Gloeocapsopsis sp. IPPAS B-1203: one gene and its partner. The protein of the gene in region 2 binds, or shares a complex with, the protein of the main gene of each other region. Links are inferred from orthologs where the notes say so. Each region holds a gene or a part of one and is shown on either strand. Other genes may lie near its edges.

What was found.
Region 1: the proteins of cdaA (region 2) and glmM are in contact, whole or in part, in a crystal structure (PDB 7OJS), measured with the Bacillus subtilis proteins. The link is inferred for Gloeocapsopsis sp. IPPAS B-1203 from one-to-one orthologs.

The regions. Positions count from the first base shown.
Region 1 is NZ_PEIG01000006.1:2,747-9,616, forward strand. Bases 553-3,486 are described here. They hold glmM (phosphoglucosamine mutase), read right to left. Parts: upstream 2,786-3,486; coding sequence 1,319-2,785; downstream 553-1,318. Other genes in these bases: CSQ79_RS11745 (peroxiredoxin), read right to left, coding at 553-1,189; CSQ79_RS11755 (DUF7734 family protein), read right to left, coding at 3,410-3,486. Also shown: more of CSQ79_RS11745, read right to left, coding at 551-552; more of CSQ79_RS11755, read right to left, coding at 3,487-3,709; CSQ79_RS11760 (DUF3177 family protein), read right to left, coding at 3,898-4,494; CSQ79_RS11765 (Calvin cycle protein CP12), read right to left, coding at 4,697-4,918; CSQ79_RS11770 (SAM hydrolase/SAM-dependent halogenase family protein), read left to right, coding at 5,392-6,180. UniProt on the Bacillus subtilis protein: Catalyzes the conversion of glucosamine-6-phosphate to glucosamine-1-phosphate. Glucosamine-1-phosphate is used for cell wall biosynthesis.
Region 2 is NZ_PEIG01000009.1:86,913-97,069, forward strand. Bases 3,703-6,463 are described here. They hold cdaA (diadenylate cyclase CdaA), read right to left. Parts: upstream 5,668-6,463; coding sequence 4,738-5,667; downstream 3,703-4,737. Other genes in these bases: CSQ79_RS16595 (DUF3143 domain-containing protein), read left to right, coding at 3,703-3,888; uppS (undecaprenyl pyrophosphate synthase), read right to left, coding at 3,992-4,741; lysA (diaminopimelate decarboxylase), read right to left, coding at 5,936-6,463. Also shown: CSQ79_RS16575 (YaaW family protein), read left to right, coding at 146-988; CSQ79_RS16580 (O-antigen ligase family protein), read left to right, coding at 1,006-2,310; CSQ79_RS16585 (Uma2 family endonuclease), read right to left, coding at 2,318-2,881; CSQ79_RS16590 (J domain-containing protein), read left to right, coding at 3,085-3,603; more of CSQ79_RS16595, read left to right, coding at 3,616-3,702; more of lysA, read right to left, coding at 6,464-7,342; rimI (ribosomal protein S18-alanine N-acetyltransferase), read left to right, coding at 7,407-7,991; CSQ79_RS16630 (ATP-dependent Clp protease ATP-binding subunit), read left to right, coding at 8,319-10,157. UniProt on the Bacillus subtilis protein: One of 3 paralogous diadenylate cyclases (DAC) in this bacteria, catalyzing the condensation of 2 ATP molecules into cyclic di-AMP (c-di-AMP). Upon expression in E.coli leads to c-di-AMP synthesis.

The DNA of each region.
Region 1 (6,870 bases), on a different replicon or contig from region 2:
AACTATGCGGCTGAAGATTTATCAAACAAGCAACAACAATAGAGCATTTTTCTAAGCTTAATGTATCAACTAAAAAATGGGTGTAAAAACCGTGCAAACGCGGAGCCAAAGTGTAAATCATTAGCAATAGCTCAGTAGTTTTACTTGAATTACTGGTAGTGCATTAAAGATACAGTGGGATAAGTAACGAGATCATGCCAAGTCCAAGGTTGTTGGGTCAGTCCTGCTCGTTGCGCTGCTATTGAACGTTTGCTGGCATTGCGGGCAGAAATACCGTTGGCTCCCAACGGGGGCTTTACCATGTTGTGGGTGTTAAGATAACCGCACAGACGACATTCCATAGGTTCGGCTTCGCAATAGACACCCTTCTACTTTAACTGCCCCACTATACTTTGATGCACTACCCAAAATTCTTTATAATTCAAAACTCTTGACACTTTGCCTGGATAGCCCCGACTTTAGTCGTAGGGCATCTGTGATTCATGGAGGAAGTCTATAAACTTAAAAAAAAGGTGGGTACAAGCCCACCAAAATCACTCACAAGATTAAATTATTTATTGGGTTGGGGAGTCATCCGCAAGTAAGGTTTAAGTTCGGTATGACCTTTGGGGAATTTCTGCTTAATTTCTTCTGGATCTTTGATAGAAGGAACGATAACACAGTCATCGCCGTCTTTCCAGTTTGCTGGGGTAGCCACGCTGTAGTTATCTGTAAGTTGCAGTGAATCTATGACGCGCAAAATTTCATCAAAATTGCGTCCAGTACTGGCAGGGTAAGTAAAGTTGAGACGCAGTTTTTTGTTTGGATCAATGATGAACACTGAGCGTACTGTCAGAGTATCGTTTGCATTGGGGTGAATCATATCATACAGGTCAGAAACCTTTTTGTCGGGATCTGCCAAGATGGGATAATTCAGACCAACGCTTTGAGTTTCTTCAATATCTCCAACCCAACCTTTGTGAGAATCTACATCATCAACACTAAGGGCTAGTGCTTTGACATTGCGTTTGTCAAACTCTGGTTTGAGACGAGCAACTTCACCAAGTTCTGTGGTGCAAACTGGGGTAAAGTCTTTAGGGTGAGAAAATAAAATTACCCAGCTATTGCCTGCCCACTCGTAAAAATCGATTTCTCCTGCGGTAGAAGCCTGCTTAAAGTTTGGTACTGTGTCACCTAGTCGAAGAGCCATAACTCGTTTCCTATGCTCTGAAAGTCTTTAACTCGTTTACTTTGCGATCATGACATAAAACCCCAGTTCTCCGGTCGGAGTTTAGCGGTTTTCAACAAAATTTTAGGTTTGGTAATTCAGTCTACAGATTTAGTTATTGACGTATTGTTGAACTGCAAGTACTAGGTTTTCTGTCCAATATTGAGTTAAATCGGTACTAGCTGCTTCGACCATGACGCGAATCACTGGTTCAGTACCAGAGGCACGGACAAGAATTCGTCCTTGGTTGCCCATTGCAGCTTCGGCTCGTGCGATCGCTTGCTGTATCGCTGTACACTGATTCCAACTCATGCGGCGATCGCGGTCTTCTACACGAACATTGCGTAACAACTGAGGATAAGTCGCAAAGCTTTGACTGACCATTTCTGACAGCGGTACTCCTGCATACTGAACTAAAGCCGCAATATGCAAAGCTGTTAACAATCCATCACCTGTAATACCGTAGTGACGACAGAGAATGTGTCCTGACTGCTCACCACCTAACATTCCTCCAGTCCTTACCATTTCTGCTTGCACATACTGATCGCCCACTGGAGTACGAATCATTCTACCACCAATCTTTTCCCAAGCACGCTCAAAGCCAAGATTTGCCATCACTGTGGAAATGATCAAGTTCTCTGGGAGTTGTTGCCTTGTTTGTAAAGCTTTACCCCACAGATAAAGAATGTAATCTCCATCAACAGGTCTACCTTTGTCATCTACAGCAAGAACTCGATCTGCATCACCATCAAATGCAAAACCCAGCGTAGCACGATGTTTTTGTACAGCGGCTTGTAAAGATGTTAAGCAAGTAGAACCACACTCGACATTGATGCGATCGCCATCAGCGCGATCGTGTAAACAAATGACTTCAGCACCTAAATCTTGAAATACGGCAGGTGCAAGGTTTACTGCAGCGCCCCATGCTAGATCCAGTACAATACGCATTCCAGCAAAGTCGCGATTTTGTAGCAAAGGTTTTTTGAGTGATTCTGTGTAATTTTGTACTAAGTCTGAACGCAGATAAGAACGTCCCCAAGCATTTTGACCGATATAAAGGTCGGTCTGGCTGCGTACTCCTGCTTCGATTTCGGTTTGCCAAGATTGAGGTAATTTTGCGCCATCTCTACCAAAAAACTTAATGCCGTTGTCTGCTGGGGGATTGTGGCTAGCAGAAATCATGACTCCACCCACAGCATTGGTGATACTCGTCAAGTAGGCAACACAAGGCGTGGGACACAAACCCAAATGCCACACTTCTAGCCCAGAAGAAGCTAAGCCAGAGGCAACTGCCATCGCTAGCATATCGCTTGAGTTACGCGAATCCTGCCCGACAATGACTGGTCCTAAGTTCTGAGAATTTTGACGCAGCACAACTCCAGCCCAAAACCCCACTTGCAACGCTAAGGATGCAGTGAGTAAATCTCCAACTTTTCCACGGATACCATCTGTGCCAAATAAAGGAGAATTTGGGAGAGCGATCGCTGATGATTGATAGTTTGCTGCTGTTTGCAGTGATGCTAACCGAGTAGATGCTGTATCTGTAACACTTTGAATGCCAATAGGAGACGAGACCATAAGTTTTACCCCTCACACAACTAGTTCACGCTAGGAGAATATCATTTTCTAATCTGATGCTTAATATTGTTTTAATGTTATTGCAGCTTTATTAAATAGATATAAAGAATTTATTGTATGAATATATGTTTCACCTCAGTACAATCCGCAATTTCTTTATCGATACTTTACAATTCTGTGATGGTTTAGTTTATAGACAATACGACCTACGATGTCAGGTATTTCGTAATTCAGTAACATATGTTATAAATTATACTTTTGCAATCAAAGATTTCGTCAAGGGCAAACTGAGAAAATACGTAATATAGATATACGTATGAAGAAACAGTTAAGTGTCTGTGGCAGTTTTATTTAAGTTGTAAGATTGTCTGGAAAACCACAAAGCACGCCAAGGAAATACCGCCGTGCAAATCATGGCGTGACGCAAAGAAAAAACATGAAAAGAAATTCTTACAAATAATCTAGCACTGTTCCAGGATTAAATTGTCGTTTCCTTAGTTGGTGCTAAGTACGTTCAATTCATAAAAGTATCTTATCTACCCACACTTCACAGCAAGGATGGCTATCGTGCGTTTAGTTAACTTAGATCCTAATAAATTAATGCTAGTTACTAATCTGAAGACTTTAAACTCCAGCTTCTGACAAAAGTGATTGAATACTGTTCCACGTAAGTCCTTGCTGGATATAATTTGGTGCTTGAGGATTATAGGGACTTGCTACTCTATCAATAGCAAGAATTTTGGCATCATCTGGTAGTACTGGTATTTCTGGATCAAATGCTGTTGCACGCACTAATGAACTAGAAAAACCCTTAAATATTGCAATCTGGTCTATTTCTCCAGAGATGTTTGCTGTTACAATCAGTACTTCTTGAGGTCGCTTTGCAGTATATTGTTCTAAGCGCTTTTCTACAGAATCATTCATCATGACTTGAAAGTGTTGCGTGCTAGAGAAATTCACAAGTGAGGAACTAGGAGCAAGTAAAAGAGTAGTCAATGGCTAGTTTTGAGTTGAACTTCTAATTCAGAACTGATAACTCCTAGTCTCCTTGTTTCCCAAAATCAAGAATACTCTCTTCACCTCTGCACTGCTTGAAGTAACTTCAACCTTCATTATTGCGGTAAAGCAGAACGTCCTTGTTTGCCTAGTTTAAATAGCACAAAATAGCTTAAGCAAACAACGTAAAAGATTAAACCAACTACGCCTAAAAAGCCCAGGAATTGAGGCGTGGAGTTAGCATGAAAGTATTCTCTGAAAAGTAAAGGTGGCTCTCTTAGTATTGTGCACAAAGGAGTAGCTAAGGCTTCTCTAGAAAAGGCACATTGAAGAAAGGGTATGCTAGCGATCGCTCCTAATACACTATATATAGTCATAGCCCAGCGCCAAGAATTAAATGTGAGTTTTAATACTCCTCTTGGTTGATCGTCAATTTCTTCATTAAGATCTATCCAAAACCACAGCGCAATAGGAATCAGAACTCGAGCGATTGTCCCTGAGATATATCCTACTGGTATTGCTGCAATTAGGAGGTAAACCGTGATTGCCAGCAGGCTTGATACACGCCAATAAATAGTTAATAGGCGTTGAATTGCTTCATCTTTTTGAACAAATGCCCATACAAGCAATATCAAAGGTACAAGAACTGTAAATAATACAGCTAAACGATAGTCCATCCAAACTAGGGGACGTAACCAAACTTCATTTTGCATAACTCAGATGATTTAGGCAGTAAAAAATTCTTTTGCGATGCACTAATAAGAAACAATGATTTAGCAAATCAGTTTTTTTAATCTTCAATTAGATGGCTATAATATCTAATTTCAGAAAAATAATAAAAAGGGACACTTTGTCAAGTGCCCTTGTGAATTGTACATTATGCACGTTGTACAGAATTACACTTGATTGATGATTTTATTCATCATAAATGCGGCATTCAGCAGCTTCTGGGTTCTCATCACAGTATTGTTCGAGAGAATTTTTGGGTTTGGTTTGCTTCTGATGAGAAGCTTCTGCTTGTAGTTCTTCTACTGCATCCCAGGCAGCGGCGCATTCACCAGAACTAGCACCACTGGTGTCACAGATAGAACGTGCTTGCTCTCTTTCTTGTTCGATTTGTTCTTGGATGTTGCTCATAGATTTTGTTGTTTCTGTCATCTTTTAATAGTATAGAAAACTTACAATGCTCTATGTTTTGTGCGTTATGGACTTCTAACGTACAACTCGAGCGTTGCACTTCAATAAATATTGATCGCCTTATAGAGGATAACTCTATAAACAGGGATCAGCAATGGTAGCACTTTATTACTACCATTCATTGATACCAAGCCATGAAGACATGTTTTGTAAATTGATTTTAAGTCTTAATATTTCAGCAACGATCCAGCGAAAGAAAGAATCTATGAGATAGAGATTAGGGATAACTGCGATCGCTTGAGCAAGAATTTGCTAACAAGCTCTATCTTAGGTTGTAGCTCTTCTCAAGTAATAGCTCTGAGTTCTGCTAAGTAGAACGCCTTGATTGTCAGCAAAGCTAAAGAACTCTAGAAAATAAGTTTAAACATGAGGCAATATCGTCTAGACTAATCATGCCTTTATGAACTGGCGTTATGCTCATTAGCTTAATTGCAGATTACGGAAACGGCGATCCAGCTTTTGCTGAAGTAACTCAACGTTTATTGTTAGCTTTACCCAAAGCGCAAGTTAGCTTATTGTCTGTTCCTCCCTTTAGCACTTTAGCTACTGGGTTTTGGGTAGCGCAACTTGGTCTTAATCCTGGTCCACAAGAACGTTTAATTTATCATAATTGCGCACCTCGTCAAGATAAGTCTGAACCAAGATTAGACAATGAAGGGGAGGGGTTAACTTATGCCTTGCTAACTAATGGGGTAAAAGTTGTAGGGGTAAATGCTGGATATACACTATCTTTTATCAAGAATTATTCACAAGTTGTTCAAATAGTCAAGGTATCGCGGGGGGGATCGCAATTTCGTTCGCGAGACGTCTTTCCGCAAGCCGCAGCAGCGATCGCTCAAGATGATTTCAGCCTTTTGGGAGATGAGATAAGTTCTGAGCAAATTCCCGATGCACCCAGCGATCGCGTTGCGTGGATTGATGGCTACGGTAATATTAAAACTACGATTCCTGCGCATAGTATCAACCTGAATCCTGAAGATAAAGTCATTATCCGTGTTGGTGATGTTGTGAGTGATGCGATCTATTCTGATGGCAGTTTTAGAGTACCAGAAGGTACTTTAGCTTTTGCACCAGGGAGTTCTGGCTGGCAAGGAAATGACGGTAAGCCAGTACGATGGATGGAATTATTCTTACGCGGTGGGAATGCGTGGGAACGTTTTGGTAGACCAAAAGTAAATCAAGTTGTGACTCGATTAAGCTAGGAGTTGTGGTAGCGATCGCTTCTGAGATTCCTCATCATTTTACTGAGTCTGCAGGTTGCGGATATGGTACAAACACCAAATAAAGCCTTGACACTAGAAGAGTTTCTTCAACTGCCAGAAACAGAACCCGCTAGTGAATACATTCATGGGCAGATCGTTCAAAAACCAGTGCCGCAAGGGGAACATAGCGCGATTCAAACTGAGTTGTCAGCAGCAATTAATGCCGCACTTAAACCACAACGAGTTGCTAGAGCATTTTGTGAACTTCGCTGTACGTTCGGCGATCGCTCGATTGTTCCAGATATTGCAGTGTTTACCTGGAATCGGATTCCGCGCAAGGAAGATGGTGGAGTTGCTAATGTGTTTGCGATTGCGCGAAGCGCAGCGCCAGAGGTGATCGCACCAGATTGGGTTATTGAAATTCTCTCACCTGACCCAAGCCAAACGAAAGTCACAAAAAATATTTTGCACTGTCTGAAACACAATACGCAAATGGGTTAGTTAATCGATCCTGGAGAGCGATCGGTGTTTGTATATCGATCAGATCAGCCAACAGATGTTTTTGATAAACCAGAGATAAATCTACCTGTACCAGCATTTGCACAAGATTTTAGTTTATCGATGAAAGCATTGTTTGATTGGATACTGGAGTAATCAAACGCAGTAATATCAGAACACACTCGCTAGGGA
Region 2 (10,157 bases):
ACGTAGGGCGATCGCTCGACACGACCGCAAAAACGAAAGAAATTTCTATTCAATCAATATAATTAGCTCGATCCAACTGACTGTAAGTATTAACCTAGAAAAGGTAGAGAGTAGAATGTAGACTAGGGACTTGGAGGAAGCGACGTTGGACGAGCTGAGAGCGGCGCTAGAATTAGCCACTGAAGATGAGTTGCAACAACTCACAGATATTTTGTTTTGCCGTAAATTTAATCCGCTTGATTATTTACACACTCCTGAGCCAATAGAAGTGCAAAGCCGCGATCGCTCTTCCTGGCTAGACGCCATTGAGCAGCGATTTCGCTATTTAGCCGCAGATGGCATGACAGTGTTGCAGGGGCGTACAGAACAAGTAACTTATCGGCAAACATTGATTCGAGTCTGTCGTTATCTAAAAATTCCGTACTCTAATAATCTGACTACGACTGATTTAGAAGCAGAGGTATTCCTAAATTTATTAGGACGAGCATGGAAGCATCTTCCCAGCCAAGAGCAACAAAGCTTAACACAGCGAGTACAGCGATCGCTTGCCAAATTGAAATTGACAGAAAAAATCCCCTCAATCGTTCAGCAAAATCCAGTAGCGTTGTTAATTAAAGGTGGTAGTGCTTTAGCCGTTAGTTCAGTTTTGAAGCCGATACTTTTACAGCAAATTGCCCGACAGTTCGCTCTACATTTTGCTAGCTACCAAGTTGCCAAGCAAGCACTTGTTAAAGGTGGTACAGCAGCAGCAACTCAATTTCACAGCCATCTAGCGTTACAAACAGCAAGAAAAGGTATGGCAGCGAGTGCAGCACGTTACGGCGCAGTTCGTGGTATTTTTGCCTGGATGGGTCCTGCATTATGGACGTGGTTTTTTGCTGATTTAGGATGGCGAGCGATCGCCACAAACTATGGTCGTATTATTCCAACAATCTTTGCCCTGGCGCAAATTCGCTTAACTCGCACCGAGTCTTGGCAGCTTGCGTAATTGGAGAAAGCAAAAAGATGGGCAAGAAAAGAGTATTATTGCAGCAGCACTCTAATGCCCGTCTCCAAACTGCCTGGACTTTAGCTCAAATTGGGTTACTCGTTTTCCCTTTAGTTCCTATTTTAGGAGCTTTGGGCATATTTTTTGCATTGGTTGATACCTGGCGGCATAAGTATCGTGACATTATCCACTCGCCGTTGAACTGGGGATTAGTCATTTTAGCCACTTGGCTAGTTATCACAACTGTTTTGGCTGACGATCGAGTTGCAGCGACTTTAGGTTTATTCAACTTCTTACCATTTTTTGTCTTATTTGCTGCCTTTAGTACTCTTATCCAAACACCTGCTCAGCTGCGGCAATTAGCTAAGATTTTAGCGATCGCATCAATTCCAGTCATCATCCTTGGCTTTGGGCAATTATTATTAAGTTGGACAACTCCAGCATCGTTGTCAGGTATTCTGGGTTGGACGCTAGTCGCTCAAGGTAATCCCCCTGGGCGCATGGCTTCTGTTTTCATGTACGCTAATATTCTTGCGGGTTATTTAGTCATTACTTTTATTTTGGTATTAGGGTTATGGCTAGAGTCTCTCACACCAAAAGCAACACTCAATAATCAGCTCTTATTGATGGCAGTTGTTGGTAACTTTGTTGCTTTAATCTTGACAAATTCGCGCAATGCTTGGGCGATCGCTTGCTTGATCATTTTTGCTTTTGCACTTTACCAAGGCTGGCGGTGGTTAGTGATGGGAGTTAGTGCGATCGCTGGTACTATTGTTCTAGCTGCTTTTGCTCCCTCACCGTTAAGTCATCTGTTACGCACAGTTGTGCCTCAGTTTTTCTGGGCAAGATTAACAGACCAACTCTACCCGAATCGACCAATTCCTTTTTTACGCACTACTCAATGGCAGTTTACACTGTCTTTAACTCAACAACGTCCTTTAACAGGTTGGGGATTGCGTAATTTCACACCCTTGTATGAAAATCACATGCATGTTTGGCTAGGACATCCACATAATTTTTTTCTCATGTTCGCAGCAGAAACAGGCATATTAGGAATCGTATTTTTAAGTACTTGGGTTGGGTGGATTTTATTTCGGAGTATTCAACTATTACGCAATTGGCAATCTACTTATCTAGAGCAAGAAAAAATCATCTTTTTTAGTTATCTCGTCGCATTTTTTGCTTGCATCATATTCAACACTGTAGACGTCACAATTTTTGATTTACGCCTTAATACTTTAGTTTGGATACTACTCGCTGCAATTTGTGGTGTTTGCAATACGAGCAAATATAAGCCATTTGTGCAACAAAAAGATGTTTAATACCACCTCACTCTAATAACCAACCAAACACAACTTTTACACTTAAACTTAGCTCATTAGCGAAGGAAGGAACTAATAGTAATTGCTCTGGTTTGTCAAAAACTATTGGTTGCTGCTTGGGCAGGAAAACAAAAACGGTTTGCTCATCAGGATCAATCAACCAACCCATCTCAGTTCCATAATCAAGGCAGTGCAAAATATTTTTAGTGACTTTCGTTTGGCTTTGCTCAGGTGACAAAATTTCAATTGTCCAGTCAGGAGCGCTCAAAAAGGTATTAGCAACCTCACCATTTTGGTCACGGGGAATTCTCTGCGAAGTAAACACAGCTATATCTGGCACAATCGAGCGTCCACAAAATGTACAACGTAGCTCTGAAAATGCTCGTGCGACTTGTCGAGGTTTGAGAATTACATTGATAGTAGTAGAAAACTCGGTTCGGATTGTGCTGTGCTTCCCTTGCGGCATTGGTTTCTGGATAATTTGACCATCAATGTATTCGCTAGCTGGCTCAGTTTCTGGTAGCTTCAGAAATTCTTCTATGGTGATGCGTTTAGATGAAGTTTGTACCATTAGGTATTTCCTAGAAAAAGAGTTTGATGGCTCTTGACTCAATTCTATAAAACTTATCAGGCAAGAAACTTCTAAGGGCATTCAGTCTCATCTTTAATTCAAAATTCATCCTTCATAACTCTGCGCAGCGGTAAATCTAGTTTTAAAATAGACAAGAAGTATTGTGAGTGCTGAGTTAAACTGCTTTAAGTCAAGACCGAGCAATGACACAACAAAAGCGCGATCGCACCTCCGTCCATCAAAACAGCTACTATGCGTTGCTGGGACTTCACCCTTCAGCATCTCCAATCGAAATTCGCCGTGCCTATCGGGAACTCAGTAAACGTTATCATCCTGATACCACAGATTTACCAAAAGCAAATGCCACGGCTAAGTTTCAGCAACTTAATGAAGCTTATGCTACGCTCAGTAGTCCAGAAAGGCGATCGCAATACGACTTAAAAATCGGCTATTCACGAGTTGCTGTGATTCAAGTTCCGGTAGATCTCAATCGCCCTGCATCTAATCCCACTTGGCAATCGCGCTCAGCATACCTCGATCCGACAGATCGCCCTCTGTCATCTGGAGAAATTTTCGCTTTATTTTTGCTACTGTTAACTTTTGTCTGTTGTGTCATATTAGCAATTACAGTTGCGCTCACTCGTGGAAACACATTTCAGCCAACAACTAGCCTACAGCCACCAATCGTAGTGCAACAGATCGTTAAACTTCCCAACCTTTAATCTAAAACTTCTATGTCTCTTCCTTCAGCTGATACACCCCTATATAACCATGCCCTCCCGAACATTGAAGAATGGTTAAGAAGCCAAGGTTGCCAACAAGATAGCGAGCAACTTCACTGTTGGTATTTACAGGGTCCTGATTGGGAAGCAGAGCTACTTCTTGATGTCGATCAACTGACAGTGCGTTACACAAAAGTTGGCACAACATCACAAGATATCCTCCGCTCGTTCAAATACTCTCTAAGTCGTGAAGATGTCGAGCAAGCTGTCTTTTCTGGACCTTAACTAGGGGCGAGGGGCGAGGGGCGAGTGGAAGAGTGGTTAGTGGCTAGAACAGGGGTGAGGAGGAGCCATGGCAAAGTTGCGGGGGTGTCCCCCTCACCTCTTCTTACACCTTTCCAAACCGTCTTTCACGCTTTTGGTAAGAGCATAATGCCCTGTGAAACTCAGCACGGTCAAAATCAGGCCATAGCGTCTCAGTAATGTAAATTTCAGCATAAGCCATTTGCCACAGCAGAAAGTTACTAATTCGCATTTCGCCACTGGTACGAATTAATAAATCGGGATCGCAAATTCCAGCAGTATATAAATGACGTTCAAATAATGCCTCATTAATATCATCAGGTTGTAGTAAGCCTTGCTGCACCTGATGCGCGATCGCCCGACAAGCATCTAAAATCTCTTGTCGTCCGCCGTAATTTGTTGCCACAGTAAACTGAATTCCCCGATTGTGTTGAGTTTGGTCAACAGCCCGCGTAATTTCTGCTTGCAGCGATCGCGGTAGCGCACTCAAGTTCCCAACAAACTGAATGCGGACATCTTCCTCCATCATCTCGCGCAATTCTTTACGCAACACCCGCTCAAACAATGTCATTAAAAAATCAACTTCTTCTAACGGTCTTCCCCAATTCTCTGTAGAAAAAGCATATGCTGTTAGGGCTGATACTCCCCAATCTCGACAACAACGCAGTAAATCTTTCAGCACATCTACGCCTTGTTTATGACCCATAATTCGGGGTAGCCCCCGACGCTTAGCCCAGCGACCATTTCCATCCATGATTACCGCCACATGTTTAGGCAGGCGTTCTTGTTTTAAATCGGGGGGCAAATCTTGTAACACGATTGGCTTTGCAGTCATTTTTTGTTTCGATGAGAAGCTGATGATGATACACCCAGTAAACGCGATACTAATGCCTTGCCTTGGTGACTAACTTGGCGAACCCAACTTAGCACACTAGGAGCAACAGTTTCACGCTCTACAGGCGGGGAAAACTTAGCTTCTAATAATTCTTTCAGTTTACTGCTGGTAAGTGGTCTATTGAGTACTCCCTTTTCAGCAAAAGAAATCGAACCTGTTTCTTCAGAAACAACGACACAAATAGAATTATCTGGAACACGCTCAGTGATGCCCATTGCTGCACGATGGCGAGTACCCAGTTGGCGTGAAGCCGTGCGTTTTGTCAGTGGTAAAATGACCGCAGCAGCAACCAGCCGCGAACCACGAATTAACGCCGCCCCATCATGAAGAGGAGTTTTTGGGTGAAAGATTGTTTGGATGAGTTCCTTAGAAACCTCCGCATTTAGCTGTACACCGGATGAATTGAAATCTCCTTCATCAATCGGACCATTAGTTTCTAAAACAATTAGTGCGCCAATTCTGTTTTGTGAAAGTTCCTTAACTGCCTCAACAATTTCATCAATTACACTATCTGGCTTAGAAATAGTCCGGCGCGATGGCTGCCATAAATGTCCCAATTCACCCCGTCCAAGCTGTTCCAAAAAACGGCGCAAGTCTGATTGGTAAGCAACAGCGATCGCTACTGCACAACCAATCACTAGCTTTTCCAGTACAAAATTGAGCAGCCGTAACTCTAATCTGCCACTCACTACAGATGCCAGCATGAGTACAATAAATCCTCGCACCATCCACAGCGTACGGCGCTCGCCAATGATCACTAGCACCATGTAAGTCAACCCCAGCACCAGCCCCAGATCAATTATGTGAAGCAATATTGACTGCGTCCAGCCAAGGTCGATCAGCCATTGCTTCCACAAATCTCTCATGATCAGGGTTCAGGGGTTAGGGGTTGTATCGTGTCTGGTTAGAGACTTATTATTTAGGCAGCTTCTTGTGCAGGAAAGCCAGTTGCGTGCGGGGATCTTTCTTACCGTAAACTGGCGTGGGCGGAAGAGAAAGGTTTTTGTTTTTTATATAGATTCGAGCATCAGAACTAACGATTCAGATTTGATGTTAGGAGTTAGGTAAGAAAGAACAGGAAGAAAAGAGGCTATTCTATCTTCCTCGATTTCATCTTAAAAATTCCCTGAGATTTTATGTCTCACTTGATAATCTTGCCGGTAGACAGTCTTGTCGCATCAAATCTTGATAAGTTTCACGCCGCAGAATCAAATTTGCTTCTCCTGCTTTAACGACAACTGCTGCTGGTCGAGCCAAGCGATTGTAATTCGATGCCATACTGTAGTTGTATGCTCCGGTTGCCAGCACAACAACAATGTCTCCTGGTTCAGACGGTGGTAAAGTTGCCTCTTTAATCAGAATATCGCCTGATTCGCAGTGTTTTCCAGCTATTGTGACTGTTTGTGTCGCTGGTGCAGACATTTTATTTGCTACAACTGCTCGATAAACTGATTGGTAAGTGATGGGACGCGGATTATCTGACATACCACCATCTACAGCAATGTAGGTACGAATTCCTGGAACGGTTTTTGACGAACCTACTGTATATGCAGTGACACAAGCTGAACCAATCAGCGATCGCCCTGGTTCGCAAAGCAACTTTGGTAATGCTATTTGCTGTGTCACACAAGCATCTTGAATCGCTGTACACACCCCCTTCACCCACGCTTCAATACTCGGGGGATCGTCAGCTTCGGTATAGCAAATTCCCAAACCACCACCGACATTTAATTCTTGAATCTGTAAGCCATAGCTGCTAGCTTTATCTAACCACTGCACCATAACTCCAGCTAAATCTTGATGTGGTTGCTGCTCAAAAATCTGGGAACCAATATGTGCGTGTAAGCCTACACAATTCAACGCAGAATGCTGACTAACAAACGCAAACACTTCATCTAATTGATTGGGATCAAAGCCAAACTTGCTGTCTAAATGTCCTGTACGAATATATTCATGAGTATGACATTCAATTCCAGGTGTTAGTCGCAGCATTATGCGAATTGGCTCATTGGCATCACTATTACCCATTACCGATGACCAATTACCTAATGTACGCAATTCATACCAATTATCAACGACAATCGTGCAACCTGAATTGATCGCTAATTTTAATTCTTCTAAAGATTTATTATTACCGTGGAGGTAAAGTTTATCGGGGTTCACTCCTGCTTGTAAGGCGGTGTAAAGTTCGCCACCTGAAACGACATCAATGCCCAAACCTTCTTGAGATGCGATCGCACATACTGCTAAACAACTCCAAGCTTTGGAAGCATAAAGTACTTGAGACTCTCCTGGGTAATACTTTTTAAACGCTTCGCGATACTGATGACAAGCGCTGCGTAAAGTGTCCTCATCCAAAATATAAAGCGGCGAACCAAATTGCTCTACTAGCGTTGTCACATCACATCCCCCAATTTCTAGGCGATCGCTGCTGTTAATTCGTGCAGTCAGGGGTAAAAGTTCTTGATTAGGGGACGCATCAGTTACCTTTGGTAAATACTGACGACCAGATTGCACCCCTGCAGGATGAGTCGATAGCATAATTATTAAATGTTTTCCTTTTGACAGGCGTAAATAGGGTTCGTCTCCCAGTGTACAAATTGCTGTGACTTTATTAGAACTTAAATATCTCACACCAGAGCATCTGGGTGCATTGTTGGAATTGGATCAAGCCTGCTTTGGAGGTCTTTGGACTTTGGAAGCTTACCAACGAGAGCTAGATAGTCCCAACAGTGATTTAATTGGTCTAGTCAACCCATTTGCGCCTAATTCACTTTTAGGGGTGGGTTGTCTGTGGGCAATTCTAGAGGAAGCTCACATTACCATTTTGGCAGTTCATCCTCAATACCAGCGCCAAGGTTTCGGTCAAGCACTACTTTACGGTTTATTGTCAGTAGCAGAGCAACGAAATTTAGAACGCGCTACTCTGGAAGTCAGAGTTTCTAATCATGCGGCGATCGCACTGTATCAAAAATTTGGCTTCAAAACTGCCGGACGGCGTAAAGGATACTACAAAGACACTGGTGAAGATGCCTTAATTCTTTGGCATAACGGTTTAGCACAACCAGAATTTCCTCAACTTTTATCTGACTGGGAATACCAAATTCACACTCACCTCGTCCGCTTAGACTGGGAATTACAGATTGATTTATCAGTATATTCCGCAGATCCGCCCTTGACAAAAAAGTGAATTTTTGCTAAATATTTATTCTTGGGGCTTAACGCTAAAACTGAAACAAAAATTCAGCAACAATAGCAATTAATATAAAAGCAACCAATAGAAACAAACTTCTTTCCATGACACAAGGTTCAGGATTGTAGCCAAGATATTTTGCTTTTAAATAAAATCTTTGGCTGAGCATTTTCTGAGAACCTAACGAAGGCAACAGTTGCAAAAAGTGCAAAATCCTCAAAAAGAGGAACAACCGTGCTGTAGTTTGTATCATAAGTTGACAGCCGGACCTAAAGCCTATGCTAAAATCAGCGTACCGGCACGACTCAGGTATGGAAAAACGCCATGTTTGAACGCTTCACAGAAAAAGCTATTAAAGTGATCATGCTGGCCCAGGAAGAAGCTCGCCGCCTGGGTCACAACTTCGTAGGTACAGAGCAGATCCTCCTGGGTCTGATAGGGGAAGGAACAGGCGTAGCGGCCAAAGTGCTGAAATCTATGGGCGTCAACCTCAAAGATGCTCGGATTGAAGTCGAAAAAATTATTGGTCGAGGTTCCGGCTTTGTGGCAGTGGAAATTCCGTTTACCCCACGGGCAAAGCGAGTTTTGGAACTTTCCCTAGAAGAAGCACGCCAGCTAGGACACAATTATATCGGTACAGAGCACTTGCTACTAGGCTTAATCCGCGAAGGAGAAGGCGTGGCAGCAAGAGTACTAGAAAACTTAGGAGTTGATTTATCCAAAGTTAGAACTCAAGTGATTCGGATGTTAGGAGAAACCGCTGAAGTCTCAGCAGGATCTGCGCAATCCGGTCGCACCAAAACTCCAACATTGGATGAGTTTGGCTCGAACCTGACTCAAATGGCTTCAGAAGGCAAGCTTGATCCTGTTGTTGGTCGCGCTAAAGAAATTGAGCGAGTTATTCAAATTTTAGGTCGTCGTACCAAAAATAATCCAGTATTAATTGGGGAACCTGGTGTAGGTAAAACTGCGATCGCTGAAGGTTTAGCATCGCGAATTGCTAATAAAGATATTCCCGATATCCTTGAAGAAAAGCGCGTTGTCACACTTGATATCGGCTTATTAGTTGCAGGCACTAAGTACCGAGGTGAATTTGAAGAGCGCCTGAAAAAAATCATGGATGAAATCCGTTCTGCAGGGAACGTGATTTTAGTGATTGACGAGGTGCATACTCTGATCGGTGCTGGTGCAGCTGAAGGTGCGATTGACGCCGCAAATATCCTCAAACCCGCTTTGGCAAGAGGAGAGTTGCAGTGTATTGGTGCGACAACACTAGATGAATACCGCAAGCACATCGAGCGCGATGCAGCACTAGAAAGAAGATTCCAACCCGTGATGGTGGGCGAACCGACTGTAGATGAAACAATTGAAATTTTGTACGGTCTACGCGAACGTTATGAGCAACACCATAAGTTAAAAATCTCGGATGAAGCACTCGTCGCAGCAGCGAAGCTTTCCGACCGTTATATTAGCGATCGCTACTTACCAGATAAAGCAATCGACTTGATCGACGAAGCTGGTTCAAGAGTACGCTTAATTAACTCACAACTTCCTCCCGCAGCCAAAGAGCTTGATAAAGAATTGCGTCAAGTCTTAAAAGAAAAAGACGATGCCGTTCGCGGACAAGACTTTGATCGCGCTGGAGAACTCCGCGATCGCGAAATGGAAATTAAAGCCGAAATTCGGGCGATCGCACAGAACAAAACAACCACCACCCGTGAGGGTGAGAACGATTCTCCAGTAGTGAATGAAGAAGACATTGCGCACATTGTTGCTTCTTGGACAGGTGTACCAGTCAACAAACTGACCGAATCCGAATCTGAGAAACTGCTGCATATGGAAGATACCTTGCATCAGCGACTCATCGGTCAAGAAGAAGCAGTCAAGGCAGTTTCTAAAGCAATTCGCCGTGCTAGAGTTGGCTTAAAGAATCCCAACCGTCCAATTGCTAGCTTTGTGTTCTCTGGACCTACTGGTGTTGGTAAAACTGAGTTAACTAAAGCGCTAGCAGCTTACTTCTTTGGTTCCGAGGAAGCGATGATTCGCTTGGATATGTCGGAATACATGGAACGGCATACCGTTAGTAAGCTTATCGGTTCGCCTCCAGGATATGTAGGATACAACGAAGGCGGTCAATTAACCGAAGCAGTACGTCGTAGACCT